DNA from 3 places in the Paenibacillus sp. 7523-1 genome. Region 1 is predicted to be linked to each of the others. Evidence: riboswitches for the same ligand, from Rfam matches in the RefSeq annotation. Region 1 holds a riboswitch; each other region holds the start of a gene.
The links. Region 1 has a riboswitch for cobalamin ahead of cobJ (precorrin-3B C(17)-methyltransferase). Riboswitches for the same ligand answer to the same signal wherever they lie in the genome.
Positions count from the first base shown of each region.

Region 2: another riboswitch for cobalamin. It lies ahead of nikB (nickel ABC transporter permease); the one in region 1 lies ahead of cobJ (precorrin-3B C(17)-methyltransferase).
Region 3: another riboswitch for cobalamin. It lies ahead of CHH60_RS18795 (ABC transporter substrate-binding protein); the one in region 1 lies ahead of cobJ (precorrin-3B C(17)-methyltransferase).

Region 1 is NZ_NPBR01000013.1:179,415-181,688, reverse strand. It holds gene CHH60_RS15880 (uroporphyrinogen-III synthase) at 1-250, shown strand, start outside; cobalamin riboswitch at 447-635, shown strand; gene cobJ (precorrin-3B C(17)-methyltransferase) at 1,036-2,274, shown strand, end outside.
Region 2 is NZ_NPBR01000029.1:33,134-35,407, forward strand. It holds gene nikC (nickel transporter permease) at 1-2, opposite strand, end outside; gene nikB (nickel ABC transporter permease) at 3-941, opposite strand; cobalamin riboswitch at 1,105-1,294, opposite strand; gene CHH60_RS26815 (AraC family transcriptional regulator) at 1,375-2,202, opposite strand.
Region 3 is NZ_NPBR01000017.1:60,310-62,583, reverse strand. It holds gene cbiB (adenosylcobinamide-phosphate synthase CbiB) at 1-59, shown strand, start outside; gene CHH60_RS18800 (histidine phosphatase family protein) at 50-697, shown strand; cobalamin riboswitch at 870-998, shown strand; gene CHH60_RS18795 (ABC transporter substrate-binding protein) at 1,408-2,274, shown strand, end outside.

The DNA.
Region 1 (2,274 bases):
TGCCGTAGCATTCACGAGCGGTCCCCAAGTAAGGTTTTTGGCAGCGTATGCGGCTTCCCAAGGCAAGCTGGAACAGATGCAGCAGGCCTTCCGGGACGGTGTCATTCCTGCATCTGTTGGCAAAGTGACTGCGAACGCCATGCGTGAAGAAGGGATTGAAGCACGAGTTGTTCCGGAGGAAGAAAAGATGGGAGCGCTCATCGTTGAGCTGGGACGATATATTGCTGCAGCACACGCAGATCAATCCTGATAAGCAGATCAGGACGTAGTCTAATATAGTATCTAGTAAGATTGTTATGAGGGTTTCTCATATGCATATCATAATTCAAGTTCTGATCGGTTCTGGATCAGAACTTTTTTTCTGTTTTGTCTGAAAATAGAATCAAGGACAAACATCATAAGCATGGACATTTTTTCCTGAGCGATGTTATGATGAAAGCAATATCATTCATGAAAACAAGCAAGGTGCTCTTGCGTCGAGCAAGAGGTAACAGGGAATCGGGTGCAAATCCCGAGCGGTCCCGCCACTGTAATGGTGAAGCCCTTTTCATCCAGGTCACTCGTACATTCGGGGAAGACAGAAAAGGAAGCTGATGATCCAGAGCCAGGAGACCTACCTTGCATGTGTCACCGAACCCTTCGCGGAAAGGAGTGGTGTACGAAGAATCAGGAAACGGGCGAACAACCGGTTCGCCTGGCAGGCCCTTTGCGGCCATGCAGCCACAGGTCTATCCTCTATAGGGCCGTGGACTGTCTTCTTGAGTGTACGTACATGCGTATCCCATCCGTTATAAGGATGGGATTTTTTTGTTTTTTTACAGTCGATCTGGAACTGGATTTAATCGAACATGCCGCGAAGAAGAAGGTCGGTCAAGCCGTCCTTTTTCACTGTTTTGGAATAGCCGGGATAAGAAGGTTGAGCTGCACGGAGCAACTCAATAATCAAGAGCTCGCTACAGACAACGGCTAAAGTAGCGATGATATAGATGTGGTTGGCGTGTTAAGGGTGAACAGGGAGATGGAGGAGGAGAAGCAATGCAGAGTCAAGGAAAGCTGCTGATTATCGGATTTGGCCCAGGAGCGATGGAGCATATCACCACACGGGCATTGGAGGCACTTCGGGAGAGTGAGGTCATCATTGGTTATAACACTTACGTTGATCTGATTCGTCCACTCCTGGACGGACAGGAGATTGTACGGACAGGCATGACCGAGGAAGTAAGCCGGGCACAGGAAGCGGTCAGACAGGCCGAGATGGGCAAAATCGTTGCAGTAATCTCCAGTGGCGATGCAGGTGTATATGGCATGGCCGGATTAGTGTATGAGGTGCTGATGGAGCAAGGCTGGAAGCCGGAAACGGGCGTTGGCGTTGAAGTTATCCCGGGTGTATCTGCCATTCAATCCTGTGCTTCCTTGCTCGGTGCACCCGTGATGCATGATGCATGTACGATCAGTCTGAGTGACCACCTTACGCCATGGGAGACGATTATTCGCCGTGTTGAAGCAGCAGCATCAGCTGATTTTGTCATTGCTCTGTACAACCCTCGCAGTGGACGCCGGACACGCCAGATCGTGGAGACGCAGGAGATGCTGCTGCGGTACCGTAGTCCTCAGACACCCGTGGGGCTTGTAAAAAGTGCCTATCGAGAACGTCAAGATGTTGTGATGACCACGCTGGAAGACATGTTGAATCATGATATCGGCATGCTTACGACTGTGATCATTGGTAACTCCTCGACCATGATGTACGAAGGACTCATGGTCACACCGCGCGGATATCAGCGCAAATACACGCTGAATACCGTGGAACAGCCGCTCAGACCGCATGAGCGGCTCCGCACGGAAGCTGAGCCTTGGTCGCTCGGTGCGATGGAGGCCCGCTCTGCCGCTTCCGCCGATGCAGCAAGCGCGGCCCGCGATACGCAGATCGCGCAGCCGGCTGCGGAACCAGCCCTGCGCGGCGCTAGCGCCAGTACGGGCATGGGCCCGCAAGGGCAGCAGGGCGCTGGCCTGCCTGCTGCTCAGCCAGCGGGCGGCAGCACCGCGGTGCTTGCAGCCGAGCGGCCTGCAGCGGTCGAAGGCGCACCTCGTGCTGTCTTGGCGGTGCCGCATGCTGGTCCAGCCGAACTGGCTGCCGAAGCACTGACGCGGCTTGCGGCAGGCGGCAAGCTCGCTGGCGAGGCGGCCAGCCGCTGGCTGGATACAGCCGGGTTAGGCGTGCCAGCCGCGACGCCGCAGACTGCAGGGGCAGCTGCTGTGCGGACAGCACCTGAG
Region 2 (2,274 bases), on a different contig from region 1:
ATTTACACATCCACGTCCAGTCGAATCCGCGGGTCATGCAGATGTGTCCAGAGATCAACGATCAGATTCAGCAATACATAGATGGTTGCCATCCAGATGACGTAGCCCTGAATCAGGGGGTAGTCCCTTGTAAAGATGGCATCCACCGCCATCTGCCCTACACCGGGCCATACGAACAAACTTTCCACAATGGCTGCCCCGCCAAGCAGGGCGCCTGTAGACATGCCCATGAGCGTAACGATGGGCAATAATATATTGGGTAAAATATGCTGCATCATAATGACTCTCTCCTTCACACCTCTGGCTCTGGCCCCCGTTACATAGTTCTGGGACATCTCTTCCAGAATCACTGTACGGATCTGCCTGATATATTGGGCGATCAGAGGTAACGCCAGTGTGCTTGCGGGTAATATCAGGCTGTTCCAGCCCGAACTCCCCATGACGGGAAGCAGCTTGAGCTGTACGCCAAACACCAGCATGAGCAGCATCCCGAGCCAGAAGCTGGGCATGGACAACCCGGCAAACGAAAACAGGCGTATGACGTAATCCAGCACGTTGTTTCTGTAGACGGCCGACAAAATACCCAGTGGAAACGCAATCAGAATGACCAGCAGCAGGGCACTTCCTGTTAGCCGAAGCGTGGCTGGAAGCCTGGACAGCAGAATGTCGAGCACAGGCCTGTCGTATTTATAGGACGTTCCGAAATCTCCGGTAAGCACCTGTCCCAGCCAGGTTCCGTAGCGTATCCAAAACGGCTGATCCAGTCCCAGCTGGACACGCACCTGCTGTACCAATTCGTCCGACGGAGTGACTCCTGTAGACATGAGCATAAGCCTTGCCGGGTCCCCCGGAGACAGATAGGTCAGCAGAAATGTCAGAAACGAAATGCCAAATAACACGGCTGCCAGCTGAATGAATCTTTTCACAATATATCTACTCACATGTCTGACATCCTCTCCCCAATCTCCAACCCCGCACGTGACTTGTCCATGCATATCAAAAAAGACGTCTCTCTCCGCTAATACCGGATAAGGACGTCTTAAATAAACAGATTTTCAGAAAAAATCATGCTCTCTAAACACCTTCCTATCTCCCGTAGGTACTACTGTGTTGTTAAACTAGGCAGGTCTCCTGGCTCCAGAATCCTCGTCATTGCAGCACCTTCCCGGCCTAAACCAGTGGCATAACGCTGCATGACTCCTCTGTTACAGTGGCGGGACCGCGCCGGCATCACACCGGTCTTCCCTATTAAGCTTCTACCCGAAGGTATAGCACCCAGTTCCACATATTCAATTGAAATGCATTCTGTACCAGTATAGCTGGCTCACAGATAATGATCAAAGCATTTATTCAAATTTGAAATAGCTCATCAGCCTATTCCCGCTCTCTCGAACCTTTGGGGGAGACTCCTGTCACACGCTTGAACATCTTGGAAAATAACAACGGATCCGTATACCCCACGGAGTGGGCAACCTCACTGACCGAAAGCGTTGAGCTCTGCAGCAGCTCTGCTGCGCGATTCATCCGGTATTCAAGAAAAAAGGCCTGTAACGACTTTCCGTACTTCTCCTTAAACAGACCAGACAGATACGTACGATCCAGACGCACGGACTGTGCAATATCAAGAATGGACGTCTTCTGGCTGTACCTGTTCTCCATAAACTGAACCGCTTGTCTGATGTATTCATCCTTGGTGGAAAGGGGCCTCTGCGGCTTGTCCTCATCAGGTGAGGAGGAGATCAGTTCGGCCATTAATCGGTACAGCAGGCTCTGGCTAAATACATCTCCACCATTGCGCGAGGAAGCCTGAACCATGTCTGCATATAAACCATCCATTACCTTTGGATCCCTGGCTTCGAATACAGGGCATGCTGGACTCAGGTTTGCCCGCTGCATGAAAGTCTTGGCATGTACGCCCTTAAATCCGAACCAAGAGTATGTCCAAGGCTCGTTCGCGTCGGCTTCATAATGAATGATCGTATCCGGCAGAATGGCGAAGCCCTGACCCTGCGTCAAATGGTACTCCTTATCTTCCATATGAACGGTTCCCCGTCCCTCATGAATGTAATGAACCACATAGGAATCTCGTACCCCCGGACCCCAATAATGAGACGGATCACAATCCTCCCAGCCAAAAAAAAGCAGCACCAGCTCCATCTGTGTCCAGTCCATGGGCAACACGTTCATCTCGATTGGACTCACCTTCCCACCCCTTCTCTTCTTCCGCATCAACATGTATCTTACTTTAGATTATAACAGGTATATTGGTTAAAT
Region 3 (2,274 bases), on a different contig from region 1:
TATGCTGGCTGGTAACGTTCGGCATCTGGACAGCAGGAGGTGCGCTGTTATGGAAGTAGAATCCGGGAAGCGTGGAACAGCAACGCGGGAGATCGTGTTTATCCGTCATGGGACAACTTCTTGGAATGTGGAAAAGAGATACCTCGGACATACCGATATTGGTCTCCTGCCGGATGCAGAGCGGGAACTGGCTCCGCTTCGTGAGTCCATTCGCGGGATCACATGGGATGCACTATTTTGCAGTGATTTGCTGCGCTGCCGGCAGACCGTGGAACGAATTGCCCCGGTACAAGCAGGACAAGCACAGTATGATCCGCGTCTGCGTGAGATTGATTTTGGGCAATGGGAAGGCATGACTTACAATGAGCTCAAGGATAATCCGCTCTACCGGAATTGGATTGATGCACCGCAGGATGTGACGCCACCGGGCGGCGAGCCTTGGCAGGCATTTGCTGCGAGGATCGACTCCTTCGTGGAGGAGTGCCTTGTGTCCGTTTCGCCAGAGGAACATTCCGAAGAAAATCATGTTCCAGCGATTGCCGTAGTTACCCATGGCGGTGTCATTCGGTATGCCATGTCACGCCTCATAACGGAACTGGGATTCTGGGATACGCAGGTCATTCCGGGGCAAGCAATTAAGGTCCGGCTTGAAAAAAGGGGAAATAGCTGGGTTTCAAGCAGGGTATCTTTTCCGTGAATCGGGTTGTAAGGATGTGCAATATAACCTATAATCACAACAGAAGTGTGACTTCAGCATGAATACATATCTCGTTATGCGTTTAAGCGCTGAGGGATGGGACATGCTCACTTGAATGGTTACAATATCAGCGACCACGGGTCCCTTGTGCGAGCAAGAAGAGCTCATCAAGTTTATGCAAACGATGAACGGCACAATGGGTGAAATAGGGAAGCCGGTGTGAATCCGGCACGGTCCCGCCACTGTAAATCAGGACGAGCAGTCCTGTAAGTCAGGTTACCTGCCCTGGACGTACAAACCGGTGTTCCTTCGAGGAAAGGACAGCGTTTCGGGCAATTCTATGTGCATCAACGGCGGGTACGCTGTAGATGTGCAGATCGCCATATGCGAGACGTCATCCCTGATCCTGACGTAAGGATCGGGGATTTTTTTGTTCATATAGGATGAACCTGTAAGCTTTACACTAGACCACTACGATTGCAGTACCGTCTTCCGATCGCTGTTATCCCCAGATTTCTTTGATCCCCTTATTAAAAGGGGAAATCCGGTGATAAAGGCGAACACTTCGTTTCTCCAGATCGGTTCTGTACTCTCCGTTAACGTGTAAATGTTGCAGTTCAAACCTTATATAGGAACACCAAAGTATGGGGAGTAAGAGTTTGAGCATGTTGCAAGAAATAGTACAAATAGAGAAGGGGAGAATGAACAGAATGAACATCAAGAATTGGAAAGGCATGGCGTCCCTGCTGACAGCAGCGATGCTCACACTGGCTTTGGCCGGATGTGGAAACGCAACAACGAGCGAGGGAACAGGTACCTCTACACAGCAGCCGGCACAGGAGCAATCCCAAGGCCAGGAGCAGACGGATCTCAAAACACAATATCCACTTACGGTAACGGATGCGACAGGTGAATCCTTCACGTTTGAGAAAGCGCCAGCCAAAATCGTATCCGTATCTCCGGCAGAAACCGAGTCGTTGTTCGCGCTTGGACTAGACGAGCAGATCGTAGGCGTATCCGACTATGACGATTATCCGGAAGCTGCAACGACCAAACCGAAAATGGGCGGTGTGTCGAAGCCCAATGAAGAATCAATTATCGCAGCGGAAGCAGACATCGTATTTACAGGGATCTCCATGAGCGAAGAAGCTGTGACGAAGCTGCGCGAACTGGGAATCACCATTTTCAAAACAGATCCGAAATCGATAGACGATGTGATGAACAACATCGAAACGTTCGGCAAAATCACGGATCATCAGGAGCAGGCACAGGAGCTCATCACGAAGATGAAACAGGACGTTGCGGACGTAACCGAAGCGGTTAAGGCTGTGAAGTCGGAAGATCAGAAAAAGGTATATGTTGAATTCTCCCCAGGCTGGACTGTGGGTAAAGGCGAATTCATGGATGAACTGATTACGGTAGCCGGTGGAATCAACGTTGCTTCCGACCTCGTGGGCTGGAATGAAATTAACGAAGAGAACATTATTGCTTCCAATCCGGATGTCATTCTGTACGCCAATGATGTTATTGATGAGAACTCCAAAACATTGGATCAGATCATCAAAGAGCGCAGCGGC